Regions from separate parts of the Variovorax arabinosiphilus genome, predicted to be linked through region 3. Evidence: predicted binding sites of a transcription regulator. Region 3 holds the regulator's gene; each other region holds the start of a gene.
What was found. Region 3 encodes FNR, which switches genes on or off when oxygen is low (the NO sensors DNR and NnrR bind a similar motif). Its sites were predicted from a motif close to TTGATNNNNATCAA; they were not measured.
Positions count from the first base shown of each region.

Region 1: a site for FNR is predicted at 2,377-2,390, ahead of adhP (alcohol dehydrogenase AdhP). Genes of this name have one in related genera too.
Region 2: a site for FNR is predicted at 4,465-4,478, ahead of QTH86_RS00785 (universal stress protein). Genes of this name have one in related genera too.

Region 1 covers NZ_JASZYB010000004.1:249,000-259,058, forward strand. The annotation lists gene QTH86_RS23860 (hypothetical protein) at 1-371, shown strand, start outside; gene QTH86_RS23865 (response regulator) at 399-881, opposite strand; gene QTH86_RS23870 (hypothetical protein) at 944-1,174, shown strand; gene adhP (alcohol dehydrogenase AdhP) at 1,175-2,224, opposite strand; gene xth (exodeoxyribonuclease III) at 2,471-3,256, shown strand; gene QTH86_RS23885 (hypothetical protein) at 3,270-3,794, shown strand; gene ntrC (nitrogen regulation protein NR(I)) at 3,820-5,355, opposite strand; gene glnL (nitrogen regulation protein NR(II)) at 5,378-6,454, opposite strand; gene QTH86_RS23900 (hypothetical protein) at 6,456-6,959, opposite strand; gene glnA (type I glutamate--ammonia ligase) at 7,100-8,515, opposite strand; gene QTH86_RS23910 (competence/damage-inducible protein A) at 8,664-9,464, opposite strand; gene QTH86_RS23915 (EI24 domain-containing protein) at 9,461-10,059, opposite strand, start outside.
Region 2 covers NZ_JASZYB010000001.1:167,803-177,861, reverse strand. The annotation lists gene QTH86_RS00825 (hypothetical protein) at 1-199, shown strand, start outside; gene QTH86_RS00820 (hypothetical protein) at 322-555, opposite strand; gene QTH86_RS00815 (hypothetical protein) at 749-1,261, shown strand; gene QTH86_RS00810 (hypothetical protein) at 1,322-1,525, opposite strand; gene QTH86_RS00805 (hypothetical protein) at 1,689-1,838, opposite strand; gene QTH86_RS00800 (hypothetical protein) at 1,919-2,119, opposite strand; gene QTH86_RS00795 (alpha/beta hydrolase family protein) at 2,295-3,077, opposite strand; gene QTH86_RS00790 (DUF3182 family protein) at 3,074-4,246, opposite strand; gene QTH86_RS00785 (universal stress protein) at 4,537-5,067, shown strand; gene QTH86_RS00780 (TraR/DksA family transcriptional regulator) at 5,116-5,475, shown strand; gene QTH86_RS00775 (winged helix-turn-helix domain-containing protein) at 5,520-6,251, shown strand; gene QTH86_RS00770 (PAS domain S-box protein) at 6,267-8,276, shown strand; gene QTH86_RS00765 (hypothetical protein) at 8,393-8,794, shown strand; gene QTH86_RS00760 (ATP-dependent DNA helicase) at 8,829-10,059, shown strand, end outside.
Region 3 covers NZ_JASZYB010000001.1:1,124,528-1,134,586, reverse strand. The annotation lists gene ccoG (cytochrome c oxidase accessory protein CcoG) at 1-150, shown strand, start outside; gene QTH86_RS05485 (FixH family protein) at 169-459, shown strand; gene QTH86_RS05480 (hypothetical protein) at 469-726, shown strand; gene QTH86_RS05475 (Kelch repeat-containing protein) at 754-2,094, opposite strand; gene fnr (fumarate/nitrate reduction transcriptional regulator Fnr) at 2,209-2,925, opposite strand; gene hemN (oxygen-independent coproporphyrinogen III oxidase) at 3,162-4,535, shown strand; gene QTH86_RS05460 (sulfite exporter TauE/SafE family protein) at 4,685-5,398, shown strand; gene QTH86_RS05455 (TRAP transporter substrate-binding protein) at 5,488-6,495, shown strand; gene QTH86_RS05450 (ThuA domain-containing protein) at 6,873-7,754, shown strand; gene QTH86_RS05445 (outer membrane protein assembly factor BamB family protein) at 7,861-10,047, shown strand.

The sequences.
Region 1 (10,059 bases), on a different contig from region 3:
CGGCCCCGCAACTTGTGTCGACACGCGAACCCCGTGGCAGCACGCCGGCCCCACGTCCCACGACGCGCCGGGGCGTGCTTGCGCGTTGGTGGTCGCGCCATCCCCTCAACAGTGCGGTCGACCTCGGGCGTCCGTTCCTGGAAGACATGGCGCAACGGCAGCCGGGCCGGTTGATGGCCTACGGCGCCGGCACCGGTGCGCTGCTGATGGTCATCAAGCCCTGGAAGCTCCTGTCGCTCGCGACGGTGTTGTCGCTGGCGTTTCGCACGTCGGACCTCACCGGGCTGATCGCCGGCGCCTTCGGTGGCCACGATGACGACGACGAACCGCCATTCGACGATCGCGTGCCCCTCAGTCAGCAGGTGTCCTGACCGGCTGCCGTGGTCAATGTGCGACGCTTACCGACCTTGCGTACCGGCTTCGGCGAGCTCGCTGGCATAGGCCAGGAAATCCTCGAACTGGCCGGTCTTGTCGAAGACGGCATCCGCCCCCTGCGACAGCGCACGGTCGTTGGCCGCTTCGGCGTAGTTGGTCAGCACCACGACGCGCTGATGCGGCAGCCGGTCGGCGCAGGCCTTGACCACTTCCATGCCCGACCCCTCGGTCAGGAACAGGTCTGCCACCAGAAGATCCCAGCCCTCGCCGTTGCGCGCGAGCCAGCGCCGGGCCTCGTCCTCCGACTCCGCCATGGCGATCACTTCGCAAGGGGTGGAATCTTCGAGCAGGCCCACGAGCAGGTCGCGGATGGTGGGGTTGTCTTCGATCAGAAAGACACGAAGCGTCATGACGGCTTGAAGCAAGAACGGTGCGGGGCAGCGGCCCGCCGAAACCCACGGGGACGGCACGACAAGGTGCCGCCGGTGGACGGTGTGCGAACGCATTATCCGCGCTCCATCAGGGCGATCCCTGCAGGAGAAGTTCCCGAGGACGGCACAATCGTCACATGACAGCGATCCGTGATTTGAGCGACGAGGACTTGACGCTCCATGCGCAGGAGTGGCGCCAGCGCGCCCTGCGCGGCGACAAGTCGGCGCGCGGTGTGGCGCACGCCCTGGAAACCGAGCTTCGGCGCCGGGGCGTCGGCACGAACGCGCAGACCACCCCGGCCGACCTGGACACCCGCCCGGTCACACTGCGTCACCCGCGACCCTGGTGGAAATTCTGGGCAGACTGATCAGCGCGTGGCCTGCGTCGGGGGCGACTCGAAATCGAGCACGATGCGCCCTTCGATCTCGCCCCGATGCATGCGTGCGAAGACATCGTTGATGTTGTCCAGGGTGTCGGTCGTCACGGTCGCACGCACCTTGCCGCTGGCGGCGAAATCCAGCGATTCCTGCAGGTCGAGCCGCGTCCCGACGATCGAACCGCGCACGGTGATGCCGTTGAGCACGGTGTCGAAGATCGACAGCGGGAAATCGCCCGGCGGCAGGCCGTTGAGCGAGACGGTGCCGCCACGCCGCACCATGCCCATCGCCTGCTGAAAGGCCTTCGGTGACACGGCCGTGACAAGCACGCCCTGCGCGCCGCCGATCTCCTTCTTGATGAAGGCGGCCGGATCTTCACGGCGCGCATTCACCGTGAGGGCGGCGCCGAGCTCCGTGGCCAGCGTGAGCTTCGCATCGTCGATGTCCACGGCAACGACGTTCAGGCCCATGGCCTTCGCGTACTGCACCGCCATGTGGCCGAGCCCGCCGATCCCCGAGATCGCCACCCAGTCGCCGGGCTTGGTGTCGGTGACCTTCAACCCCTTGTAGACCGTCACGCCCGCGCAGAGGACCGGCGAGATCTCGACGAAGCCAACGTTGCTCGGCAGGTGCCCGACATAGTCGGGATCGGCCAGCACATATTCCGCGAAGCTGCCGTTGACCGAATAGCCGGTGTTCTGCTGCTCCGCGCACAGCGTTTCCCAGCCGCCCAGGCAATGCACGCAATGTCCGCAGGCGGTGTACAGCCACGGCACGCCGACCCGGTCGCCTTCCTTCACGTGCTTCACGCCGCTGCCCACGGCGACCACATGGCCGACGCCTTCATGGCCCGGGATGAAAGGCGGATTCGGCTTGACCGGCCAGTCGCCTTCGGCCGCATGAAGATCGGTATGACACACGCCGGTGGCGGCGATCTTGACGAGGATCTGCCCCGCACCCGGCATCGGAACGGTCACTTCCTCGATGACGAGGGGTGCACCGAACTGCCGGACGACGGCCGCCTTCATGGTCTTTTGCATCTGTTTCTCCTGGGAATGCACGAGTCGACGCGGGCCGTCAGGCTGCTCCGACGAGGCCTCGATGTCCGCGCAAGCGCGCATGGTTCGCGGAGAATCCCTCTTGAACCAGCGGCTCGCTTGGCAAGATGATCGTTCCGAAACCCGCAACCGCATTGATCCAAAGCAACCCAGAGGCAGGAAGGCAGCGGCCGCACAAAGTCTCGCGACAGCCGGCCGGGCACCTTGAAACAACAAGTCACATCACGTATGAAAATCACCACCTGGAACGTCAACTCCCTCACCGCCCGTCTCCAGCATGTACTCGACTGGCTGACCGCCAACCCGGTCGATGTGCTGTGCCTTCAGGAGCTGAAGATGAGCGACGACAAGTTTCCGCTCGAGGTCCTGAAGTCGGCCGGCTATGAAGCAGCGGTGTTCGGTCAGAAGACCTACAACGGCGTGGCGATCCTGAGCCTCGCGCCGATGCGCGACGTGGCAAAGAACATCGGCGGCTTCAGCGACGAGCACTCGCGCGTGATCAGCGCCACCGTCGATACCGCGAATGGCCCACTGCGCATCGTCAACGGCTACTTCGTCAACGGGCAGGCCCCCGGCAGCGACAAGTTCGCCTACAAGATGCGCTGGCTCGACGCCCTTCGCGACTGGCTGCGCGCCGAGAAGGCGTCGCACCCGAACCTCGTGCTGCTCGGCGACTTCAACGTCGCCCCCGAGGACCGCGACAGTTTCGACCCCGAAGGCCTGCGCGAAACCATCCACCACACGACCGAGGAGCGCGAACACTTCAAGGCGCTGCTGGGCCTGGGCCTCACCGATGCCTTCCGACTGTTCGATCAGCCCGAGAAGAGCTTCTCGTGGTGGGACTACCGCATGCTGGGCTACCAGAAGAACCGCGGGCTGCGCATCGACCACATCCTGGTGAGCGAACCGCTGGTGCCGCGCGCGGTGGCCTGCACGATCGACCGCGTGCCGCGCAAATGGGAAAAGCCCAGCGACCACGCCCCCGTCACGCTCGAGCTGGCCTCGGCATCCTGACAGCAGGCCGCCCATGATGACATCCACAAGAACATACGCTCTGGTGCTCTCGGCGCTGGTCGCCGTGCTGGCGGGCTGCACATCGACCAAGTCCGGCGCACCGGCCGAGGCATCGGCCTCGTCATCCGAAGAGAAGACCGTGGGCGAAGCGGCGCCGGGTCGCAGCGACGTGGCCGAGGTGCGGCTGATCACCGCGCAGACGCCTGCTGTCCGGGCCTACCGAAAGATCGGCTCGGGTGCGATCTACAAGGCCTACCCGACCCGCATCCACAAGGGCAAGATCCCGCCGCTCGTGTATGCCGTGGTGGTGGTCGAAACCGACATCGACGCCACGGGGAAAGTGGTGAACGTGGGCTTCAGCCGCACGCCGAGCCATGCCCCCGAGGTACCGCCGATGATCGCCGAGCTGATCCAGAAGGCATCGCCCTTGCCCAGCCCCGGACGGCTGGGTGCGCACACCTATGTCGACACCTGGCTGTGGGACAAGAGCGGCAGCTTCCAGCTGGATTCGCGCACGCTCGGCCAGCGCAGCCGGTAGCCGACCGACCGGGCCGGCGAGCCCGTCACTCCAGGCCGAGTTCCTGGATCTTGCGCGTGATGGTGTTGCGCCCGATGCCGAGCTTCTGCGCCGCCTCGATGCGGCGGCCGCGGGTGTTGGCCAGCGCGGTGAGGATGAGGCGCGACTCGAAGCGGCGCGACAGCGCATCCCACACGTCGGTGCGACCAGCCGCCAGGAGGCTCTGCGCCTCCAGCTCGAGCCCGCTTTCCCAGGCCGATGCGGCACCGCCTTCGGCGATCGCCGCAGGGGCCGTGGCGGCCACGGGTGCGGACACGGGCATGGCGGACGATTCGATGTCGGCAACGGCGGAGAGGACCGGCATCACTGCCGGTGCATGCGCCACCGCCGACGGCGCGTCGCCGGGCGGAGGAACGGCCATCACCTCGGGCGGCAGGTCCTTGGCCTCGATCAGTTGCGCCGGCGCCATCACCGTGAGCCAGTGGCAGATGTTCTCCAGCTGACGGACGTTGCCCGGGAAGGAAAAGGTGGCGAGCTGCGTGAGCGCGGCGTCGGAAATCCGCTTGGGCTCGACGCCCAGTTGCTTGGCGCTCTGCTGCAGGAAATGGCGCGTGAGTGCGGGCACGTCTTCGCCACGCTCGCGCAACGCCGGCAGGCGCAGCCGGATCACGTTGAGACGGTGGAACAAGTCCTCGCGGAAGCCGCCGACCTTGACGCGCTGCTCCAGGTCCTGGTGGGTGGCGGCGATCACGCGCACGTTCGCCTTGACCGAGTTGTGGCCGCCCACGCGGTAGAAATGGCCGTCGCTCAGCACGCGCAGGAGACGCGTCTGCAGGTCGAAGGGCATGTCGCCGATTTCGTCGAGGAACAGCGTGCCGCCCTCGGCCTGTTCGAAGCGGCCGCGGCGCATGGTCTGGGCGCCGGTGAAGGCGCCGCGCTCGTGGCCGAAGAGTTCGCTCTCCAGCAGGTCTTTGGGGATCGCTGCGGTGTTGATCGCCACAAAGGGGCCGTTGGCGCGCGGCGAATGCTTGTGCAGCGCGCGCGCGACCAGTTCCTTGCCCGACCCCGATTCGCCGGTGATCAGCACCGTGACGTTGCTCTGCGAGAGCCGGCCGATGGCACGGAACACGTCCTGCATCGCCGGGGCCTGGCCGAGCATTTCGGGGGCGGCCTGCATGCGTTCTTCGGCCACTTCCTCGCGCTGGCTTTCGTCCACGGCACGGCGGATGAGCTCGACGGCACGCGGCAGGTCAAAGGGCTTGGGCAGGTATTCGAAGGCGCCGCCCTGGAAGGCCGACACAGCGCTGTCCAGGTCGGAGAAGGCCGTCATGATGATGACCGGCAGGCCAGGGTGCTTGGCCTTGATCTTGTCGAGCAGGTCGAGGCCCGAACCGCCCGGCATGCGGATGTCGCTGACCAGCACCTGTGGGCCTTGCTGGTCGTCGTCGGCAGCGACTTCCAGCGCCGCCAGGACTTCGCGCGTGTTGGTGAAGCTGCGCGTCGGCAGGTCTTCACGCAGCAGCGCCTTTTCCAGCACGAAGCGGATGGATTGGTCGTCGTCTACTATCCAGATCGGCTTCATGCAGCTCCTTGTCGCCTTGCTGCTAAGGCAGCGGTATCAGTATCTTGAAATCGGTCCGGCCGGGCACGCTGTCGCACTCGATCACGCCGTGGTGCTGCTGTACGAAGGTTTGCGCCAGCGTCAACCCCAGGCCGGTTCCGCCATCCCGGCCCGACACGAGCGGGTAGAAGATGCGGTCCTTGATGGTGTCGGGCACGCCCGGTCCGTTGTCGATGACATGCAATTCCAGTGCCAGTCGGTACCACTGCTTGTTGAAGATCACCTGACGGGCGATGCGTGTCTTAAAAGTGATGCGCGCATCGCCCGCGGCGCGGCGCTCAGCCAGGGCCTGCGCGGCGTTGTGCGCGATGTTGAGCGTGGCCTGGATCAGCTGCTCGCGGTCGCCGCGGAACTCGGGGATCGACGGGTCGAAGTCGCGGTCGATGTGCAGGTCGCGCGGGAACTCCGCAAGGATCACCGAGCGCACCCGCTCGCAGACCTCGTGGATGTTCACGTCGCCCACCACGTGCGGGCGGCGGTGCGGCGCCAGCAGACGGTCGACCAGCGTCTGCAGCCGGTCGGCCTCGTGGATGATGACCTGGGTGTATTCGATCAGGTCGCGCGACTCGACCTCCATCTGCAGCAACTGCGCCGCGCCACGGATGCCGCCCAGCGGGTTCTTGATCTCGTGCGCGAGGTTGCGGATGAGTTCTTTGTTGGCCTGCGCCTGGTCGAGGAGGCGTTCTTCACGGTCTTGCCGCACCTGCTGCTCCAGCGGCGACAACTCGACGATCAGTTCACCCACCTTGTCGCTCTGCGCCAGCGTCACCTGCACCGGCATCAGGTCGTGGTTGACGCGCCGGAGCATCGCCTCGTAGCGCAGCGTGGCGAAGTCGTTGCTGCGCGCGCCGTCGATGGCCGTGCGCAGGACGTGCGGCTCGTGGAAACAGGCGCCGAACTGCGAGCCCTCGAGCGTGCGGCGCGAGGTGCCGAGCGCGTCCTCGAGCGCGGCGTTGGCGAACAGCACCGCCCCGTCGGACTTGACCACCGCGATGAGCGTGGCGAGCAGGTCGAAGGGCTGGAAGCGCTTGGGGGATGAGGTTGTCTTGCCGAAGGCCATGTCAGGGTGTCGTCGAAGGCGGCAGGCGACCGAGCTCGCGGCGGATGCCGGCGATGTCGCTTTCGTTGCGGGCGATTTCCGCCTTCATTTCACTCACGCGGTCCAGGTACTTCTGGTAGTTGCGCGCTTCGCCGCCCTGCTTCTCGGGCTCGCCGTTGTTGTAGTCCTTCAGCAGCTCGGCCTGGCGGGCTTCGGCCTTCCGGAGTTCGGCCTGCAGCACCGAGCGCGCCTCGCCGTCGCGCGCGCGCTGGTCGGCGCCCTCGACGCGCGGGCTGCCGGCCGGGGCACGTGCGGCGCTGCCGCCCGCGCCGCTGCCACCACCCCCTGGACGCGGCGTCTGGACGACCGTGACGTTGCCCCGTTCCATCACCTTGCAGCCGCGCTTCTGCGCGTCGGCCGCATTGTTGGTGTATTCGTTGCCGCAGCGCCAGACGCGCTCCTGCGCCTGTACCGACAGCACGGTCAACGGGGCGATGAGCAACAAGACGAGTGAGGAGGTCTTCATGGTCCTGGGAGGAGATGTACGCAGACAGCGGATTCTCATGCAATTCGAGCGGCGTTCCGGCGCGCCGTTCCCCACCAAAGAAAAAGGACGGCCGGAGCCGTCCTTTTCGCGCATTGTGTCGAAGGCCCGAAGGCCTCCGATCACAGCGAGTAGTACATGTCGAATTCGACCGGGTGCGTCGCCATGCGGAAGCGCGTGACTTCCTGCATCTTGAGGTCGATGTACGCGTCGATGTACGCGTCGGTGAACACGCCGCCCTTGGTCAGGAACGCACGGTCCTTGTCGAGGTATTCCAGGGCCTGGTCGAGGCTGTGGCACACGGTCGGGATCAGCGCGTCTTCTTCCGGCGGCAGGTGGTAGAGGTCCTTCGTCGCGGCTTCGCCCGGATCGATCTTGTTCTCGACGCCGTCGAGGCCGGCCATCAGCAGCGCAGCGAAACCGAGGTACGGGTTCATCAGCGGATCGGGGAAGCGCGCTTCGACGCGGCGGCCCTTGGGGTTGGCCACGAACGGAATGCGGATCGAGGCCGAGCGGTTCTTGGCCGAGTAGGCCAGCTTCACCGGGGCTTCGAAGCCAGGCACCAGGCGCTTGTAGCTGTTGGTGCCGGGGTTCGTGATGGCGTTCAGGGCACGGGCGTGCTTGATGATGCCGCCGATGTAATGCAGCGCGAATTCCGACAGGCCGGCGTAGCCGTCACCGGCGAACAGGTTCTTGCCGTCCTTCCAGACCGACTGGTGCACGTGCATGCCGGAGCCGTTGTCGCCGACGATGGGCTTGGGCATGAAGGTGGCGGTCTTGCCGTAGGCGTGGGCCACGTTGTGGATCACGTACTTCTGCAGCTGGACCCAGTCGGCGCGCTGGATCAGCGTGCTGAACTTGGTGCCCAGTTCCATCTGGCCGGCGTTGGCCACTTCGTGGTGATGCACTTCGACCGGGATGCCCAGGGCTTCGAGCACCAGGCACATTTCCGAACGCATGTCCTGGAAGCTGTCGACCGGGGGCACCGGGAAGTAGCCGCCCTTGACGGCCGGACGGTGGCCCGTGTTGCCGTGCTCGTATTCCTTGTCGGTGTTCCACGAGGCTTCTTCGGAGTCGATCTTGACGAAGCAGCCCGACATGTCGTTCTTCCAGCGCACGCCGTCGAACACGAAGAATTCGGGTTCCGGTCCGAAGTAGGCGGTGTCGCCCAGGCCGGAAGCCTTCATGTACGCCTCGGCGCGCTTGGCCAGCGAACGCGGATCGCGCTCGTAGGCCTTGCCGTCGGCCGGGTCGATCACGTCGCAGGTCAGGATCAGCGTCGTCTCTTCGAAGAAGGGGTCGATGTTGGCGGTGTTCGGGTCGGGCATGAGTTGCATGTCCGAGGCTTCGATGCCCTTCCAGCCGGCGATGGAAGAACCGTCGAAGGCGTGACCGTCGGTGAACTTGCCTTCGTCGAAAGCAGACACCGGCACGGTCACGTGCTGTTCTTTACCGCGGGTGTCGGTGAAGCGGAAGTCGACGAACTTGACCTCGTTTTCCTTGACGAGCTTCAGTACATCGGCGACGGTCTTTGCCATCAGTTTCTCCTGGTTGGATGAGTGGTTGGAAATACAACGGTGAGGGAATGCAGTTTCTGTGCCATTGGCAGGCCCGGGACCGAGGGCCCCATCATCCTGCCAAATCCCCAAAAAAAGGCGGAAACAATCTATTTTGGTGCGCGACAGATCAACGCACCAATTCGGGTCCCAGGCGCGCATTGAAGGTGTGCAACCCGGCGATCAGCTGCGCATAGGCGGCGTCCAGGAGGGCCGGCGCCCCCTTGACGCCGAGTTCGATATGGCGCCCATATTCGGGGTGATCCACGCTGGGAAGGCTGAACACCTTGACGCCGGCGTGCGTCGCCTCGATGGCTTCCATCAACGGGGTGAGGGTCGCCTCCATGGCACCGAAAACGATCACCGACTTCTCGCTTGACTGCCCCTGGCTGAACAGCTCGGCATAGCGGCTGTCGAGCACGGATTCGATCATCGGCCAAGCCATCACCGGGAAGCCCGGCACGAAGTGCACATGGTCGACGCTGAAGCCGGGGATCTTGTTGTAGGGGTTGCGGATGATCTCGGCGCCCTCGGGGAACACGCCCATGTTGAGCCGGTGCACGTTGTCGGGGCGATCGGGCTCGTAGGCCACGCCCTGCTCGCGCGCCGTGTCCTGCATGCGCTCCCGGATGAGCACTTCGGCCTCCGGATGCAGCACCAGCGATCGTCGCAGCGCCTTGGCTGCGCATTGCCGCGTGTGGTCGTCGGGCGTGGCGCCGATGCCGCCGGTCGAGAACACGATGTCGCCCGAGGCGAAGGCCCGCGTCAATGCCGCCGTGATGCGCGTCGGCACGTCGCCCACGTACTCGGCCCAGCCCAGCTGCAGGCCGCGCGCCGCGAGCAGTTCGATGACTTTGGGCATGTGCTTGTCGAGGCGCTTGCCGGACAGGATTTCGTCGCCAACGACGATCAGGCCGAATGCACGGGTCATGGGGACTCCGGGGAAGAAATGACGAGGGGCGCCGGCGCCTCCGCGCGCTGCAGGCGCAGTTGCCCGAGCGCGTCGAGGCAATAGTGCGCGAACCAGAGCGCCGAGAAGGCGAAGACCAGCGTGTAGATCCAGATGGCCAGCGGCACCAGCACGAAGAAGGCCGCCGCGAACAGCAGGCCCGAGGCCCAGACGATGCTCGGGGCCGCGCCCAGGTAGCCGCACAGCACGCCGATGGCCAGCAGGGGCAGGCGGTGCTGGCGCAGCACGGCGGCGCGCTCTTCGGCATCGGCATGCTCGGCCAGCGCATCGAAACTCATCACGCGGTAGGTGAGCCAGCCCCAGATCAGCGGCGGCAACACCAGCACCAACGGGGGAATCAGCCAGAGCGGCATCGATGCCACGATGGCGACCAGCGCCAGCAAGGTGAGTCCGAGCGATCGCAGTACGCTGCCGGCGAAAGAGGCGCCCTTCTTCTTCGCGAGCGCGGGAAAGCGTCGCTCGGCGACGAGTTGCGTCAGCGCGGGCGACATCAGCCCGGCGACGACGATCAAGGACACCAGCACGATCACCGGCGTCGCGGCGAACACCACCACCA
Region 2 (10,059 bases), 960 kb from region 3:
CAAAGAGCCATTGGAAACAGAACCTCGAACGGACGAGACTGCCGCGCGCTTTAAGGCAGCAATGGAACGGTTTTGGCTAGACGTCGACCAGGAAATTGTGACGCTGACAGACGACAACATTCATGAGGCGCTCGGCTTCTTTGGCATCAGCATTGATGAGACCGGTCAGGAGCTTCGTGCGCCAGGACCCGCTCTCTGACGGTCGATGGCGGTGGCCTGCGCACGCAGCAGGTCGCCCGTGGCCGCCACCAGCGCGTCGAGCTTGTCCGATCAGAGCCGCAAAGCGACTGGACGCCCCGCACTCACCCTGCGTCGACCCGCTCAGATCCACCGCGCCGAATAAGTTGGACTGGTGTCGCGCACCCGCTCCTTGTGGCATTCCTGGCACACGTAGATCTCCAGTGCGCCTGCCGCGCGCTTGTTCAACGCCTCGGCCCATGGCTTGGCGCTCAACAGTCGAAGGGCTGCATGCGGCGGCGTTTCGCGGGCCGAGTGCTGCACGAGTTCCACGCACAGCGGGCAGGAACTCGGCGTCTGGGAAGCTTCGGTGGACATGAGGGGCTCGATCACGGGTCTGCCCCGCCGACATGGCGGGACAAGCGCGAATGCTAACGGCTCGGCAATGAGTACCTAGGTTCGCATCGATGGCGGATTGCGTGAAATATGTCCGCTTTCAAGAACACAAAGGTATTCATTTATGGCCTCTTCGAGGTTCAATAGAGACCTCTGCCCGAATCCAATGATCGCCATGTCCGATGCCTCGAACCCCTTCACTTTCGAGTACGCCCTCGGCGCACTCGAGGTAACGGCCTGCGACCTGGTGGTCACGACGCCGCAGTCGCGCGACCCGATGGCCGACGAAACGGTGCGGAAGGTCTTGACGCTGCTGAAAGAGCAGCACGGCACCGACGCGGCATTCGTCGCCGAACTGCATGACGAATCACCGATGCAGCCAGCGACCGCCATGGCGCCGCGCAGCGGATTCCATGACGACGCGACGGGCGACGTCTATGTGCTGGCAGTCTGCCGTCAGGTGTTCGGCCCCTTCGCGCGATGCTTCATCCGCGTCCCGGTGGTGCTGGCCGACGGCCGAAACTACGGAACGCTCTATGCCGCCTGCAAGGGCCCGAGCGAAGACGAGCGCCGACGCGATGCAGCCCTGGTCGAAATGACGGCGCAGCTCACCGCACGTCTGGTGGATGCGCGTCGTGTGCCGGCGCGCTCCAAGTCCGTGAACGAAGCACAACCGCAATACGCCTGAAGCGGCGCAGTGCCCTGAACGGGCAGAGGCATCTGCCGTGGGGCGATCAGGCGCCCTCGCTCAGAGTCCGCCCATGAAGGTCGAGGGCTCGCCAGCACCTTCGGCCGCGGCAAAACGGGCCGACTCCTCATCACCCGGTCCGTTGGAGAACACAAGGGTTGCAAGTGCCAGGGCGAAGCACACCAGGATGGACACAAAGCCAAAGCTGTAGACCAACGCGGCCATCGCCAACGGGCCCAGAAGGAGTGCGATGAGTTTGTACATGTCCGCATCATTGCGGACAACTTGAGAAACGCTCTGTGATCAATGTCACAGATGACTGCTCGTCCTACGTCCGCCTACATGGATATTTATCCATGCGACTTCGCACGTAAGTCCAAAGAATTACAGCCTCGACGGGCGACGCGCCGTTGCCTCTGGAGGACCGTCAGTCCGGCTCGTCCAAGGCGGCGATGGTCGTCTCGACACGCTCGGCCATCTTCTGTTCGAGATGTCCCCATCCACGGTAGGTCGGCACGATCGTGAGCCACCCGATGCCGATCACGCAGAACAACGCCACGAACAGTTCGAAATCCATCGCTGCCTTACCTGCCTCAAGTTACTCACCTCGAAGAGAGGCAAATTCTAAGCATCGAAGCCCTGATTTCGTCCGAGTTGTCAGCGCTCCTCCAGGCGCCTGACGACGCCCAGACCCGAGAACCACGCGTCGATGGGGGTGGTGTGGGCCCGCTCGCCCATTTCACGGGGTCGGAAACAGAGCAGCTCGCCGGGCATCGTGACTGCCTCGAGCAAGACATAGTGAAACTCGCCTTCTTCCAGCTCGTTCACACTCAATGCCAATCGTCCAGAACCCGTCATGCTGCCTCCGGTGAATCTTCGATGGGGGTTTGTAGCCGCTCACGTCATGAAGGCCGAGGGACTTTTCCGCGCTTCTGCGTCGCCAGACCGTGCGCCGCTCGGTTTAAGACACACTTCGTGACACATTCCCGCAACAGGTGGTATTGCAAGGCGGCCGTTGGGAGAGACATCCCGCTCACGCCGGTCTGGCCTGCAACGGCCTGCCTTCCCCTGCTGCGGCATGGCCGCGCGCGCCCATGGTCATTTCGGTGATCCACGAGACGAGCAAGGTGCCATACGACTGCCGCCACTCCTCCTTGGACAGCGCATGGTCGGCGTCCGAGATGACGCGGTAGGTGACCGAACGCACGCGCTTGAAGGCCGCCAGGTAGTTTTCGATCACCGGATGCGGCACGGTCTTGTCGTGCTCGGACTCCACGATGAGCGCATCTCCACGGAAGGCCGCACAGGCCCCGAGCGCGCGATTGTCGGCGGCGCCCAGCGGGATGCGCCGGTAGGTCGCCAGGTCGTCCCGGTCCAGCTTGCCTTTGGGCACGTCCCAGTCGCCGTCCCGGTAGAGCGCAGGCGCGCGCAAGGCCAGCCAGCGCACCGGTCGCAGCGAACTCACGATGGCCCCCAGGTAGCCGCCGTAGCTGCTGCCCACGATGGCGATCGACTCCGGGTCGACGGTCGGGTGGCTGACCAGCACGTCGTAGGCCGCCAGCACATCGCGCAGGTTGTCTTCTCGCGTGACTTCCTGTCGCTGTGCGACATGGCGCGCATGACCACGCAGGTCGAAGGTCAGGCACACACAGCCCAATGCAGCGATCTGATGTGCGCGGCGGATGTACTGCTCCTGGTTGCCGTCCCAACCATGCACCAGCAGAACGCCGGGCACCGTCATGGAGGACGCGACGAGGGTGCCGGCAATGTGCTGGTCGTCGACGGGAATGTCGACGGTGTTGTGTCGGGTGTTCAGCATGCCGGGTCGATCAGGGTGTACTTGGTGAGCCTGCCGACGTCCGGCACCTCGCCCTCGTAATAGACCAGGGCGCCCGGTGGCAGGGCCCCCGGGTCACCGTGAACCTCGACGCAGCGCGCATGGACGCGGTCACGCTCCGGACGGCGATGGAAAAGCTCGAGCGCAGCGAGTTCGGCGCCGGTCGCGCCGCCCACGCGCCACGATTGCTCCAGCACGCCCGAGCGCCACTGTCCGAGCGGGCCACGGCCGCGCGCGACGTCGTAGTTCAGCCGGGAGGTGAAGAAGCCGGGGAAGCACTCGGCCACCGCGTCGTGATAGAGCCGGGCCTGATCGATCGCCAGGCGCACGTCGAAGGGTGGCCGGGTCGCCAGCAGGGCGTCGAAGCCGCCGCGCACCAGCCACAGGTCGGATCCGCCGTAGACCTCGTTCCCGCGTCGGTCGCGCGTCAGGTATTGGGTGCCATGGTAGGTCGCGGTGAGTCCGCCAACGACGACCTGCCCGACGCTGAAGGTGACGGGGTCCGTGAGATTCTCTTCCAGCACCACGCCATGCGCGCTCAGTTCGGCCTCGTCCATCTCGGCCAGACACTGCAGCAATGCCTCTGCGTCCGTCACGACCCGTTGCCCGCGCCCACCTGTCGCCCGCACGGGCTTGATGCGCACGGCCCCCAGGCGGAGCAGCGCACAGCCCGCGGCGCGTGCATCGTCCCGTGAGAAGGCGGTGAAGCCCGTGAGCACCGCGCCGGCCACGTGCGCGGCGAACTCGTTCGACCAGCCAACGGGGCACGCCGCATCCGGCTGCACCAAGGGATGGGTGATGGCCTTGGTCAAGACGAAGGGATGCGGCACCACCCCCCCGAAGAGGTCGTGCGGCCCCGTGATGCCCAGTGACTGCGCCTCACGCGTGTCGGACAGCGTGTCGCTCGGCACGAAGTACAGCGGGCGCTCATACGACTCTCCGGGAACATATTCACCCCGGAAATCCAGCCCCTTGAGCGCCGCGATGCGCTCGGCGAAGGCAAGACGCGTTGCGCACTCGTGCACGCTGGCGTAGGCATGGTCGTCCCGAGAGAGGGTGACGACGCAGCCGTCGTGTTGCGCCGCAGAGGCGCCGACGGAAACGACGGGGTCGCCGACAGCGGCGACGTGAAGGGCATCACGGGTCATGGTCGAGGCTCCGGCGGAGGGCGAGACGGTCGTTCCGCGCTCGCACCAGGGTTCGAGAAAACAGCGCTGTGCAACGCAGGGGCCTGCGCCGACAGCACCATCGTCGACGGGCCGGCCAGCCCTGTCTGTCGGAATTCGCCTGCACATGGACCGATACAGCCCCTGTGCGCCGGGTGGACCAGGTGCGCCAGCCACCCCGGCTTCGTCCCCCCGAAGGCTTGACGCGCGTCAAGCCTTCATGACCCCCGGACTTCCATACTGAACGCCTTCCCTCACCACGGAGCGTCTCTATGTACCAACGAATCCTGGTCCCTGTCGACGGCAGTCCGACGTCCGATCGCGGTCTGCAAGAAGCCATCCGCCTTGCGCGCCTCACCGACGGCAAGCTGCGATTGATCCATGTGGTGGACGACCTGTCCTTCGCGCTCGCGATGGACGCCTACGCCGGCTACTCGGGCGACTGGATGAACACCCTGCGCGACGGCGGCCGCAAGGTGCTCGAGGACGCGAAAGCTCAAGTCACCGCTGCCGGCCTGGAGGCCGAGACGGTGCTCTACGACAGCGTCGAAGGACGCGTGCACGAACTCACCGTGTCCGAGGCCAAGACCTGGCCGGCCGACGTGATCGTCATCGGCACGCACGGCCGCCGCGGCGTCGGCCGGCTGGTGCTGGGCAGCAGCGCGGAGTACGTGCTGCGTCTGTCGCCGGTGCCCGTGCTGCTCGTGCGCGCCGCAGACGCCCCGGCCGAACCCGTGCGCGAGACCGCCGACGAGAAGCCGCTGCGCGTCCACCTGCCCAGCGGCGCGCTGTCCATCGAATAGCGCCTGCGCATGCGACCGCCCGCCCTTTGACACGCCCGGACCCGAACCATGAAACCCCTCAGCCCCTCCGACCTCGTCAGTCTCGCCGAGCAGCTCGAAGCGATGCGCCGGAAGGCGCTCGACGAGCTCCGCGAGGTCGACGTGCCTGCGTCGCTCGCCCCCGAAGTGCACGACCGGGCCGACGAAGCCGAGACCGAGCGTGTCGACGACATGCGCCTGGCCGAAGCGGCCATCGACCGGGCCACCGTGCGCGACATCGCGCTCGCGGAGCACCGCATGAGCACGGGCGACTACGGCGTGTGCATCGATTGCGGAGAGGGCATCCCGCGCGCCCGGCTGTTCGCGCAGCCCACGGCCGTGCGCTGCGCGGCCTGCCAGACCGCGTTCGAGACGCACTCGCCCCACTGAGTCCCGGTTGGCAGAAGGTCACGCGCAGGCGCTAACATGCCGCCGTGACCTCCCCCCTCCACCTGGCCGTCCTCGACGACGAAGAAGACATCACCCGGCTGCTGGCCACGTATCTGCAGGGCCACGGCTTCCGCGTCAGCCAGCTGCACCGCGGCCGCGACCTGCTCGCCCTGATGGCCAACGACCCCCCGGTGCTGGTGCTGCTGGACCTGGGACTGCCGGGGGAGGACGGCTTCGTCATCGCCCGGCAACTGCGTGAGCACTGGCAATGCGGCCTGGTGATCGTCACCGGACGCGGCGACGCGGTCGACAAGGTGGTGGGCCTGGAGGTGGGCGCAGACGACTACGTCACCAAACCCTTCGACCTGCGCGAGTTGCTGGCGCGCATCAAGGCGGTGCTGCGCCGGATCGTGCCGGCACTCGCGCCCGCGAGCGCGGCGACACCGGCGACGCCCCCCTCGACCAAGCGCTTCGAGGGTTGGGAGCTCGACGTCGCGGCACGACGGCTGACCGCGCCGCAGGGCCATGAGGTCGTGCTGACCAGCGGCGAATTCGACTTGCTGCACGCCTTGAGCGACGCGCCGGGCCGGGTCCTTTCGCGCGACTACCTGCTGGAACGCACCCGCGGGCGCGATGGCGGCCCGTTCGACCGAACCATCGATGTGCAGATCGGACGCTTGCGCCGCAAGATCGAGAGCGACGCCGACAGCCCGCAGATGATCAAGTCGGTCCGCGGCGCGGGCTACCTGTTCGCGCCGCGGGTCGACACGGCCTGACCGCCCGCGATCGCCATGGACCATGTTCCCTTCAACTTCGATGCCGAGGACGGCAAGGTCTTCCGCTCGATCTTCACCGCCTACCCCGACGCGCTGCTGCTGGTCAACGCCAAGGGCACGATCGTCCTGGCGAACCCCTTCGCCGTCGATCTCCTGGGCTACAGCGGCGACGCGCTGATCGGCCTGCCGGTCGAAGCGCTCGTGCCCGACGCGGTGCGCCCGCGCCACGCGGCCTACCGCCATGCCTATGGCGAGCAGCCGCGCTCCCGCCCCATGGGGACGCAGATGGACCTGGTCGCCCGGCGGCGCGACGGCTCCGAAGTGCGTGTCGAGATCGCGCTGAGCCCGCTGCACGACCACGGCCTGCCCTACGTGGTGGCGGCCATTCGCGACGTGGGCAGCTACCCGCGCGTGCGGCAGGCCTTGCAGCGTGCCCGCTATGCGGAACACCTGGCGCACTTCGGTCGTCTCGCCGTCGATGCGCGCGACACCCAGGCGCTGCTCGCGCAGGTGCCGGCCATGGCCGCGGAAGCGCTCGAGGCCGATGCGGCCATGGTGCTGCTGCTCGAACCCGACGGGCTGACTTTCCGCATCGCTGCCGGCACGGGGCTCACGGCGGACAAGTGCGCCGGCCAGGCCGTGCCGGTGGAGGTGGTCGAACTCGCCACGCGCGTGGTCGCCACCGGCGGCACGGCACGGGCGGGCCCTTGCAGCGGCGCCGACACCGGCCACCTGCTGGCCGTACCGCTGTCGGACCGCGGCCGGACCATCGGTGCGCTGGCCGTGCGCTGCGCCTCGCTGCAGCACCTGGGCGACGACGAGTTGCGCTTTCTCGACTCGCTCGCCAGCCTGCTGGCGACGCTGCTGCAGCGCGAGAAAAGCGAAGAGGCCCTCAACCACGCCCAACGACTGGAAACCGTGGGCCAGCTCACGGGCGGCATCGCGCACGACTTCAACAACCTGCTGACGGTGATCTCCGGCAACCTGCAGGTGCTGGAAGAGCTGCCCGGCTACGCCGAGGAGCCGATGGTGCAGCAGCTCCTCGGTGCGGCCACGCGCGCTGCGCGCCGCGGCGCCGAACTCACCGGCAAGCTGCTCGCCTTCTCGCGCCGCCAGGTGCTGCAGCCGACGGTGATCGACGCCGCCGCCCTGCTGCACTCGCTGGGCGACATGCTCCGCCGCACGCTGGACCAGCGCATCGCGATCGCGCTGGACGCCGATGAGGCGCTGTGCCTGGCCGACCCGGTGCAGCTCGAATCGGCCCTGCTCAACATCGCCATCAACGCGCGCGACGCCATGCCCCAGGGCGGCACGCTGGCCTTCACCTGCCGCAGCGTGCCGGCGCTGCCGCCCGAACTGCGCGCCGAAGCCACCGGCCCCTCGGCAAGCGGCTACGTCGCGATCACCGTCGCCGACACCGGCACCGGGATGTCCGAGGCAGTGCAGGAACATGCCTTCGAGCCCTTCTTCACCACCAAGGAGGTCGGCCGCGGCACCGGGCTCGGCCTGTCGACGGTCTACGGCTTCGCCAAGCAGTCGCGCGGTGCCATCGGTCTGCGCAGCACGCTGGGCGTCGGCACGGCCATCACGCTCTACCTGCCGCAGTTGGGCGACGGAGACGACATCGACAACCCCGAGACCGATGCGGGCGGCCGCTTGCCCACCGGGCTGCGGGTGCTTCTGGTCGAGGACGATGCCGAAGTCCGGCAGGTGGCCCAGCAGTTCCTGCTGACGATGAGCTGCGCGGTCACGTCCTGCGCCACCGCAGAAGCCGCGCTCGAGGTGCTCGACACCGACACCGCCTTCGACCTGCTGCTCAGCGACATCTCCCTCGGCCTCGGCCTGCGCGGTACCGAACTCGCCCAGCGCGTCGAGCAGCGGCTGCCGCAGCTGCCGGTACTGCTGATGTCGGGCTTTTCGCAGGAACTGGCCGGCGCATCGTCGGGGCGCGAGCTGCTGCAGAAACCGTACACCCGCGAGGCGCTGGAACGCGCGATGGTGCGCGTGCTGCACACGGCCCGCTGACGGACTGGTTCGCGCGGCGCCTCGACCGAAAGCACGGCCGCAGCCTGGCCAACCGGCCGGCTGACCCGGAGGGCCCGACGTGCGAGCATCCGCTCATCCACCGCTCGGAGATGCCGATGCCCGCCACCGCCCCGCCGACATTCGCCAGCCTCTTCGACTGGCGGCTGCCCTTCAGCCTGCCCGGCAGCTTCGCGCCCAACCCGGGCTGGACCTTCGGCAATGTGGTGATCAACACCACGAATTCGCGGGCGCCGCAGGTCGAACAGGCCATCGTCGGCAAGCTCAGCTACGGCCGGCAACTGGGCAAGGTGATCGAGGCGGTCGAGGTGCTGTGCGCGTCGTTGAAGACCGACCGCGGCGATCCGCGGATCACCGCCTTCGAGGCTTTGGCAGACGAGGTGCGCGAGATCAAGCAGTCGATGGCCGCCGACCGGCTGTCGCAGTTGAAGCGCGAACTCGAGCAGCTGCGGGCGCAGGACCCGACCGCCTGGAAAAAGCTGGTCGCATCCAGCGGTTGACCACGGCGGGGCCACTGGGCTGTATATTCATCCAGTGAACTCCAGCCCACCCGCCGCCACCGACACCACGCCACTGCAGAACGTGTCGGTGCGCGCGCTGTGCGCCTTCGGTGCGAAGGCGGGCGACCTGGACTTTCGCTTCGTCCCGGCGCCGAGTGCGCAGGAAGGCGTGGCCGGGCATCTGCTGGTGCAGGCGCGACGCGGCGCCGATTACGAGTGCGAGGTCTCGCTGTCCCTCGCGTTCGAAGGCCTGCGCGTGCGCGGACGGGCGGACGGCTTCGACGCCGAGCGGCTGCGCGTGGAAGAGATCAAGACCTTCCGCGGCGAATTCGCCGCCCTCCGCGCCAACCACCGCGCGCTGCACTGGGCCCAGGCGAAGACCTACGGCTGGATGCTCTGCTGCGTGCGCGCACTGCCGGCCGTCGACGTGGCGCTGGTCTACCTCGACATCGCCAGCGGCGAAGAGACCGTGCTTGAGGAGCACTGCAGCGCCGAGGCACTGCGCACCCATTTCGAGGCGCTCTGCCACCGCTACATGGCGTGGGCACGACAGGAAACCGTGCATCGCACGGTGCTGGCGCAGGAACTCGGCGCGCTCGCCTTCCCGCATGCCGGCTTTCGCGCCGGCCAGCGCGAACTGGCCGAAGGCGTGTACCGCGCCGCCTCGACGCGGCGCTGCCTGATCGCGCAGGCCCCCACGGGCATCGGCAAGACGGTCGCCACCACTTTTCCCTTGCTGCGCGGCTGGGCCAACCAAGGCACCGACAAGCTGTTCTTCCTCACCGCCAAGACCTCGGGCCGCGCGATTGCACTGGAAGGCATCGGCCTGAGCGCGCAGTCGGCGAAGTCGCTGCGCGTGCTCGAGCTGACCGCGCGCGAGAAGGCGTGCGAATACCCCGGCCGCGCCTGCCACGGCGACGCCTGCCCGCTCGCGCGCGGCTTCTACGACCGCCTGCCCGCCGCGCGTGCCGATGCGGTCGGACAACGGCGACTGGATACCGCGACGCTGCACCGCGTGGCGCTCGCGCACACCGTGTGCCCCTACTTCCTCGCACAGGAGATGGTGCGCTGGAGCGATGTGATCGTGGCCGACTACAACTACTGGTTCGACGGCAGCGCCTTTCTCTATGCGCTGGCGAAGCAGGAGGAATGGCAGGTGGCGGTGCTGGTCGACGAGGCGCACAACCTGCTCGAACGCGCGCGCGGCATGTATTCGGCACCGCTCGACCTGGCCGCTCTCGACCAGGCCCGCGCCACGGCGCCCG
Region 3 (10,059 bases):
CAGCCGGCCGAGTCGCGCTGGGTCGCGGTGCGCCTGCAGCTGCCGTACGGCGCCGCGCCCTCGGGCTCGCACCCCGTGTATTTCGACGTGCGGGCAGCCGATGGCGGCGCCCACGTGTCGGAGAAGGCCATCTTTCTTGTTCCGCGTTGAAATTCAGGAGACAACCCCATGAATGCCCTTGCATCGAAGCCACCCGACGTCACCGACAACACGGCTGCTCCGTGGTGGACGTTCCCGCTCGTCTGGATGGTGATCGCCGGCCCGGCGATCGTCGTGGTCGCCGGATTCGCCACGCTGTGGCTGGCCATCCGCACGCCCGACCCGGTGGTGTCGGAGGACTACTACCGCCAGGGCATCGAGATCAACAAGACGCTGGCCGACAAGAGGCTGCTGCCCGCGCAGACCGGCCGCAACCATGCCGCCACGCCGAGCGACGACGTGCCGCTGCCCAAGCGCTGAGCCCCCGCGATGAAACGCCGCATCCGCCGCCTGGCCTGGATTCTCTGGCCGTCGTTCCTGCTGGCCTGCGTGGTCGAGATGCTGGTGTTCGCCATGGTCGACCCGAGCGACGTGCACTGGCGCGGCGAACCGTTGCCGCTGTCGCGCCAGGGGCTCTACACCGCGAGCTTCTTCGTCTTCTGGATCTTGGCGATGGGCTCGAGCGCGCTGACCGCGCTGCTCGCGATGTCGCGCCGCGAGGTCAACACGCCGGGGGATGGAGCCTGACATCGCGGCCTTGCGGCCTGTCGAGCTTCAGGGGACGGTGCGGTACGTCGTGCGTTGCGATGAGCCGCCACCGGACGTGATGAGCAGGCGGCCACTGATGGCCACCATGCCGGGCATGCTGAAGGCCGAGCCCATCGGGCGCTCAAGCTTCCAGCTCTCTAGGTCTGCGGACGACACGGCGTAGAAGTTGTAGTTGTTGGCATTGATGAACAAGCGACCATTGAGCACGGCGCATTGAGTGCTCCCCTTCGGAAAGCCCGTCGGATAGCCACCATGCACCACCCAATTCACACCATCGCCTGAGGTCGCCACGGCATCACCGACGACCAGCAGGGAGCCTTGCCAATTCAGCGCGCACGATGGAGTGCCGATCGCGGTGGGCAAGGTGTCCGCGACCTTGGTCCAGTTGATGCCGTCGTCCAACGATGTCCACAGGTCGCGGAACGTGCCGCTCGCGTTGCGGCCACCCGTCACATAGAGCGCGCCGCCCACTTTGGCCATCACATGGTTGCGGCGGCCTGTGAACGGGGCTGCTGCTGTTCTCTGCTGCCAGTTTGTGCCGTCGAATTTCCAGACCTGGCTCAGGTATTGCGGCTGCAGTTTGCCGTACGTGGCAACGGACTGGCCTCCCGCCAGGTAAAGACCCACGCCGTCACTCGCCAGCGCAAAGCCCGCCGCGAGCGGCGAGGGGTTGGTCGCTGGCGCTCTGTTGGCCCAGGTGCTGCCCAGATCGGCGGTGACCCAGGTCTCCATGACGCCGGTGTAGAAGCCGGCTGTCACCACCACGGGTGTGCTGCCGATGTAGCTCAACGCGAAGTTGTCGAGAAAGCCGGGGGTGGTCTGCGCGGCTTCCCAGCGCTGGTAACTCAGAGCGGCGGGATCGACCACGGTGATCGCATAGGGCACCTGCCAGGGAGATCCGTCGACAGGGCGGGCGCAGGTGAGCGGGGCGTCGTAGCACACGCGTACCTCGAAGCTGCCGGTGTGTACGCCGGGCGCCAAGGCGGGGTTCGTGCTCATGGCCGCCAGGTACTTCAACGCGGAAAGAGATGTCACGCTCCCCGAAGTGGCGGTGATGACGCCTTTCGAATCGATGATTGCAAGGTTGATGGGCTCTGCGATGGTCCTGCTCGACGTCGCTTCGATGGAAAACGGCGTCGATGTGCCGGGCAGCATCGTCACATCCAACTTCGACGGAGAGAACGTGAGCCAGGCGCCCGCGGCGTTGACGGGGGCGACCGGATTGCTGCCCGCGCCGTCTGGATCACTGCTTCCGCCACCTCCACCGCCGCCCCCACCGCCGCCACATCCCACCACACAGGCTGCGATGAACGCAGCAAACACAAACGCAGATTTCCAACGCCGCATGTTCCCCCCTCGTGACTTGTTTGTTGGGCTTGCTCAAAGCCCTGCAAAGATAAAGCGGCGAGAGGTTACTTTATGTTGCGAATCGACGCAACGCCGGCGCGGCGATGCGCGGCTTCAACACGCCGGAGCGTTGACCAGCCGGCGCAGCTTGTCGGCGTCGACGATGCGCACATGGCGCTGCTGCACCGCGACGATGCCATCCTCGACGAACTTCGACAGCGTGCGGCTCACCGTCTCGAGCTTGAGGCCGAGGTAGCTGCCGATCTCCTCGCGCGTCATGCGCAGCACCAGCTCCGATTGCGAGAAGCCACGCGCATGCAGGCGCTGCACCAGGTTCAGCAGGAAGGCGGCGAGGCGCTCCTCGGCCCGCATGCTGCCCAGCAACAGCATCACGCCGTGCTCGCGCACGATCTCGCGGCTCATGATCTGGTGCACATGCCGCTGCAGGGCCGTCACCTCGCGCGAGAGTTCCTCGATGCGGTCGAAGGGCATCACGCAGACCTCCGCGTCTTCCAGCGCCACCGCGTCGCAGGTGTGGTGGTCGTTCACGATGCCGTCCAGCCCGATGATCTCGCCGGCCATCTGGAAGCCGGTGACCTGGTCGCGGCCGTCCTCCGAGGTCACGCGGGTCTTGAAGACGCCGGTGCGGATGGCGTAGAGCGAGGTGAAACGCTCGCCGTTGTGGAACAGCGTTTCGCGCCGCTTCACCTTGCGGCGCGTGGCGACGATCTCGTCGATGCGCCGGAGGTCGGCGGGCTGCAGGCCGACCGGCATGCACAGCTCGCGCAGGTTGCAGTTGGAACAGGCGACTTTGATGGTTTCGGGGGTCATGGGCTGCGGGCCGGCAGGCGAGGAGGGCGGTGCTGGCACGTCGGTGGTTTGAGGGAATTGTTCGCGAGCGGCGGGTGCGCAGGCTTGACGGGCGTCAATGAAGAAGGGCCCCGTTGGCGGCACAGTTGACGAGCCCTCCGCGCCCCACCACCATGCCATCCACCATCCTTACCGAATCCGCCGCGCCGAGCCGGCTGCAGTTGGTTCCCCCGTCTGCCGCACCCGCCGCGCCCGCCATGACGCCCGCGACCCTCAAGCGCTTCGACGTCTCCGGCCCGCGCTATACCTCATATCCGACGGCGGACCGCTTCGTCGAGGCCTTCGGCAGCGACGACTACGCGCAGGCGCTGCGCCAGCGCCGCACGGGCTCCAGCGCCCGGGCGCTGCCGCTGTCGCTCTATGTGCACGTGCCGTTCTGCGCGTCACTGTGCTACTTCTGCGCCTGCAACAAGATCGTGACCAAGCACCACGAGCGCGCCGACGACTACCTGCGCTACCTGGCGCGCGAGGTCGACCTGCAGGTGGCGCAACTCGGGCGTGGCGCGCTGGTAAGTCAGCTGCACCTGGGGGGCGGTACGCCGACCTTCCTGGACGACGCCGGTCTCGGCCGCCTCATGGACATCCTGCGCAGCGCCTTCGTGCTGGCGCCCGACGGCGAGTATTCGATCGAGATCGATCCGCGCACCATCGACGAGGGCCGGCTTGAGAAGCTGGCGGCGATGGGCTTCAACCGCCTGAGCTTCGGCGTGCAGGACTTCGACCCCGCCGTGCAGAAGGCGGTGCACCGCATCCAGCCTGCGGCGCAGGTGTTCGACCTGATGGCGGCGGCGCGGCGCCTGGGCTTCGCGTCGGTCAACGTCGACCTGATCTACGGCCTGCCGAAGCAGACCGCCTCGTCCTTCGACCGCACGCTGGCGCAGATCTGCGAACTGCGGCCCGACCGCATCGCACTCTATGCCTATGCCCACCTGCCGGAGCGCTTCAAGCCGCAGCGCCGCATCGAGGCCGCCGAGCTGCCCGACGCGGCGACCAAGGTCGACATGCTGTCGCGCTCGATCGCCGCACTCACCGCGGCCGGCTACGTCTACATCGGCATGGACCACTTCGCACTGCCGACCGACGCGCTCGCCATCGCCAAGCGCCAGGGCCGGTTGCACCGCAACTTCCAGGGCTACAGCACGCAGCCCGACTGCGACCTGGTGGCGCTGGGCGTGTCGGCCATCGGCCGCGTCGGCGCCACCTACAACCAGAACGCGAAGACGCTGGAGGAGTACTACGACCTGCTCGACCAGGGTCGCCTGCCGGTGGTGCGCGGCCTGGCGCTGTCGCGCGACGACGTGCTGCGGCGCTCGGTGATCATGGCGCTGATGTGCCAGGGGCAGGTGAACTTCGAGTCGATCGCGCTGGCCCACCTGATCGATTTCCGCCGGCATTTCGCCGCCGAGCTCGAAGCGCTCGAGCCGCTGGCCGCCCAGGGTCTGGTGACGCTCGGCGAGCACGAGATCGAGGTGACGCCGACCGGCTGGTTCTTCGTGCGCGCCATCGCGATGGTGTTCGACCGCTACCTGCAGGCCGACCGCAACCGCACCCGCTTTTCACGAATCATATGAATCACCCCCGATGCGCCTGCGGCGCCTCCCCCTTCAGGGGGCGATACCAGCGGCCCGGCGAAGCCGGTTCCGCGGTATCCCTGGCAGGGGCCTGCGTCTGCTTGATTCGCCGCTGGCCACACGGTAGCGCGATGGAAAACTGAGATTCCATGCAGACCGCCCTTGTCGGAACCGCGTTGCTGATGGGCCTGGCCGGCGGGCCGCACTGCGTCGCCATGTGCGGCGCCGCCTGCGCTGGCGTGATCCGCATCGTGCGGCCGCCACCCGGCGGTGGCGTGGCGGCGCTGCCCGCGGCCACGCCGACCGTGCCGGCCGCACTCGCTTTCCATGCCGGTCGCGCGGCCGGCTATGCGCTCGGCGGCGCCATCGCCGCCAGCGCGGTGCAGAGCTTGGCGCTGGCCAGCGAGCAGGTCGTGGCGCTGCGGCCGGCGTGGCTGCTGCTGCATGTCTTCGTGGCCGTGTGGGGGATCGTTTTGGCCGTGTCGGGCCGGCAGCCGCTGTGGGCGCATGGACTGGGCCGGTGGCTGGCGCGGGGGCTCAGGCCGCTCGCGGGGTCGTCGTGGCGCGTGCTGGCCACGGGCGCGCTCTGGGTCGGCATGCCCTGCGGGCTGCTCTATTCGGCGCTGATGCTCGCCGCGCTCGGCAACGGGCCGCTGGAGGGCGCGGCCGTCATGGCCGCCTTCGCAGCGGGCAGCGGTGTGTCGCTGCTGCTGGCGCCCTGGCTCTGGCGGCACCTGCGCAACGGCATCGGCCCCGTGCGGCGCGAATGGGGCACGCGCATCGCGGGCGCCTTGCTTGCGGCCGTGGCGCTGCAGGCGGTGTGGCACGACCTGAGCCGGCAGATCGCGATCTGGTGCGCGTAGGCGCCGGGTGCCGTGGGTGGGTGAAAACCCGCTGAGGGGGTGGGAAGCGGGTTCGTACATTGGGCGTCCGCTTCCAGGAGACACCACCCATGAAACCTTTCCTTCTTCGCACCTTGACCGCCGCCGTCGCGGTCCTCGCCCTTGGCTGCGCCTCGGCCCAGGACATCAAGGAGCGCACGCTCAAGCTCGGCCTGCAGAACCCCAAGGGCCATCCGGCCGTCACGGGCGCAGAGAAGTTCGCCGAGATCGTCGCCGCCCAGTCGGGTGGAAAGATCAAGGTGACCCTGTTCCCGGGCGGCGTGCTGGGCGGCGACGCGCAGACGGTGTCGGCGGTGCAGGGCGGCACGGTCGAGATGACGGTGCTCAACTCGGGCATCCTGGCCGCGCAGGTCAAGGAGTTCGCGATCTACGACTTTCCCTTCCTGTTCGCCAACGCGCGGGAGGTCGATGCCGTGGTCGACGGGCCGTTCGGGACGGCCCTGCACGCCAAGCTAGCCGACCGGGGCATCATCGGGCTGGCGTACTGGGAGCTGGGCTTTCGCGACCTGACCAACAGCAGGCGTCCCATCCGCAAGGTGGAGGACATCGCGGGCCTCAAGCTGCGCGTGATCCCGAACCCGATCAACATCGACTGGGTCAAGGCGCTCGACGCCAACCCGACACCGCTGGCCTTTCCGGAGCTGTACGCCGCGCTCGAGCAGCGTGCGGTCGACGGGCAGGAGAACCCGGTCAGCGTGATCCTCGCCAACAAGTTCGCCGAAGTGCAGAAGCACCTGGCGCTGACCCATCACCAGTACAACCCGCAGTCGGTCATCGTGAGCAAGAAGCTGTGGGACGCGATGAGCGCGGCCGAGCGGCAGATCCTCCAGGGCGCGGCGACCGAGGCCGGCCGCTACCAGCGCACGGTGTCGCGCGAGCTGGCGGCCGCGCAACTCGAAGCGCTCAAGAAGGCCGGCATGCAGGTGACCGAGCTGCCACCGGATGAGCAGGCCAAGCTGCAGGCGAAGGTCAAGCCCGTGATCGCGAAGTACAGCGCGAGCGTGGGCGAGACGACGCTCAAGGACCTCGAGGCCGAGCTCGCCAAGCTGCGCAAGTGAAGGGTCCCGGGCGGGTGGACGCCTCTGAAAAGTGGCGCTCCCGTGAAAATAGGAAGGGATTTCCATAATGAAAACAATTTCCATGATGCTTAGGATCGGCCTCGTCAGGTAGAGGTCAGGCCGCCGGAATTGGGTTGTCGCGAACGATGCCTGCATGCAGGTACGGCCACGCCGTCGCGCGTTGGCCTTTGCTCAACCCAAGAAAGGAGACATTCATGGAAGACGCCGGTTTGCGCAGGTTCAACGTGTTGGGAGCGATCGCCCTGACCTTGGCTTTGGCGGCGTGCGGGGGAGGGGGCGACTCCGGATCGGGCACCCCGCCGCCCGCATCGGAGACGGGGACCACACCACCCCCGGCCACGCCGGCGGAGACACCCGTGCCGCCGGCGGAGCCCGTCAAGGATCCGAGCTTCGACACCTACTACAACGTGTGCCGAGGCACGGATCCGAAGTGCTACCACGACTGGGGGGCGTTCGCGACGACACCCGATCGCGTGCTCGTCTACTCGCGCACCGCGGGCCCTCGCCACGCCAACCTCGGCACGCCCATGGCCGCCGGTCTGAACCCGACCATGAACCCCGACAACGTCATGCAGGCCGGCCTGGTGCGCATGCTCACGGCCGAGGGCATCGCCGTGGACTGGACCGAGGACGTGACGGTGCTGGCCGGCCGCATCAACAACTACAAGGCGGTCATCTTCGCGAGTTCGAACCGCGACACGCTGTGGAACGCGGACGCTGCAAGCAGCAACGATGCGGCCCGCACGGCGCTGCGCAACTACATGCGCCGCGGCGGCGGTTTCGTCGGCCTGCACAACGCATTCGGTGCGGAGTACAACTGGCCGTACTACGAAGGCCTGCTGGGCAACGCGAACTTCTACAACCATGCGCCGAACCGCGCTGGCGATGTCGTCATCGTCGCGGATGATCCCTCCACCGCAGGCGTGCCGGCGCGCTTCACCTTCCAGGACGAGTGGTACAACCTCGAGCCCTTCCCGACGAACGTGAAGTTCCTGGCGAAGGTCGACACCGCGACGCTCCTGCCCTTGACCGCGGCGCCGCACCCGGGCCACAAGGACTTCCATCCCGTCGCCTGGTGCCAGTACTACGACGGCGGACGCGCCTGGCTGTCGACGCTCGGCCACAACACCCATTCGTTCGAGGCCAACTCGACCGGCCCGGGGGCCGCGGCTTTCCAGAAGCTGGTGGTGCAAGGCGTGAAGTCGGCCATGGGCCTCACGCCCTTCTGCACGCAGTAGCCAGCGAAGCATCCCGTCGACATCTGCGCGCCGCCGTTCCGACGGCGGGCCGATGCGCGGCCCGAGCGGCCGAATGTCAGTCCAACACTTCTTCGAGAGACACACCATGCAACGCAAATCATTGGCAGCGCTTCTGCTCTCCTGCGGCGTGATCGCCTCGCCGCTGCTCCTCAATGCCTGCGGGGGCGGCGATGACAGTCCAGAGCCCACACCGGGCGCGGGCAACGGGAACGGTGGCGTGCCGCCGCCCGCCGCGTCTGCAGCGGATCTCAAGGATTGCTGCACGCCGGGCGACAAGGACTTCCCGAAGGTCGGCGGCAACCTGGGCAACCAGAACTATTCGAGCCTGAAGAAGATCGACAAGGCACAGGTCGCGCAACTCGGCGGCGCCTGGCTGAACCGCATCGAAGGCGGCATCAACACCGGCACCAACCAGAGCACCACGGTGGTGGTCGATGGCGTCATCTACATCGAATCGGCGCTGGGCAATGTGATCGCGGTGGACGGCAAGACGGGCGCGACCAAGTGGAAGTGGACGACGCCTTACGGCGTGATCACGCGGCGCGGCGTCGCGGTCGCGAAGGACCTCGGTCTGGTCTACACGGTGGCCAACGGCAACCGCCTGGTGGCCTTGAAAAAGGACACCGGCGAGGTGGCCTGGATCAAGGAGTACCCGACCAGCGCGGATCCGCAGTTCGTGGGCGCCGTGCAGAAGGTCGCGCTGGTCTACCACGACAGGCGCCTCTACATCGGCACCAACGACGGCAACCGGGGCGCGGCGTTCTCGGCCGATGCCACCGATGGCAAGGTGCTCACCGTCTTCTGGGGCGTGCCGCGCCCGGGCGAGCGCGGCTACGAGACGTGGGGCGGCGCACCGGAGTCGGACCGCACCGGCGCGACGCCGTGGATCCACCCGGCCGTGGACCCCGAGCTCAACCTCGTGTACTGGACCTTCGGCAATGCGCGGGGCGGCTCGTCGCAGAACGGTTCGACCCGCCCGGGCCTGAACCTGTTCGCCAATTCGCTTGTCGCGCTGGACCTGAAGACCGGCGAATACAAGTGGCACTTCCAGTCCGTCCACCACGACATCTGGGACATGGACAACGTGATGTCGCCGGTGTTGGCCAATGTGAAGATCGATGGCAAGGACCGCAAGGTCATCATCTACGGCAGCAAGACCGGCATGTACTACATCCTCGACCGCAAGGATGGCAGCGCGCCCTTGGGCATCGACGAGGTGGCGGTCAAGCAGGATGCACGGCAGGCCACCTGGCCCACCCAGCCGATCCCGCGCCAGGGCGCCTGGACCGAGACCTGCGTGGTCGACCAGCCCCTCGGCACGGCCATTCCCGGCGACCCGAACCGCGCGGTGCCGAACTACGCGCTGGGCTGCCTGTACGACCCGCATTGGGATGTGCCGACGCTGTCGGCACCGGGGCACGGCGGTGGCGCGAACTGGAACCACCAGTCGTTCAGCCCCGCCACCGGCCTCGTCTACACCGGCACCGGTTATGTCGCGGCGGCGCACTCGCTGACGGAAGCAGCGAATGGCCTGCGTCCGCCGGGCGAGTACATGACCGGTGGCATCGTGGCGGTCGACCCCAGCACCAACCTCGTCAAGTGGAAGAAGTACATGCCGTACTCGCTGGCGCACGGCAACGGGATCCTGACCACGGCCAGCGGGCTGATGTTCATCGGGCAGCCCGACGGCAACCTGCTGGCCATGGACGGCACCAACGGCAACGAGCTCTGGCGCTTCCAGACCGGCGCCTCCATCAGCGCGAGCCCGGTGAGCTACGAAATCGACGGCGAGCAATATGTCGCCGTCTACGCCGGCGGCACCAGCATTCCCTATGGCGACTCGGCCGCACGCGGTGACTTCCTGTGGGCCTTCAAGATCGGGGGAACGGTGCCGCCTGCGGCGACGCCCGAGCCGCCCGTGGTGCGCCGACCGGTGTCCGGGTCCGCGGTGGAGGGCGCCGCCTTGCCGGCGCCCAACACCGTGTTCCTCGCACGCGTGCAGACCGCCACCAACCAGCCGGGCGCGGTGGAGTCGACCGCGGTCAATGCCATGACACCGACCTTCATGCGGGTGCCGGTCAACACGACGGTGACCTTCCGCAACCCTGCCGACAACGCCAACGTGCATTGCGCCACGCAGTTCTTCGAAGGCGCCTTCAACTTCAGGCTCAATCCCGGCGCCTCGGCGAACTACACCTTCACGACGCCGGGGGAGTACTTCTACAACGACTGCCACAGCCCGCGGCCGACCGGCAAGATCGTCGTGTATTGAGCCGGGACGGTA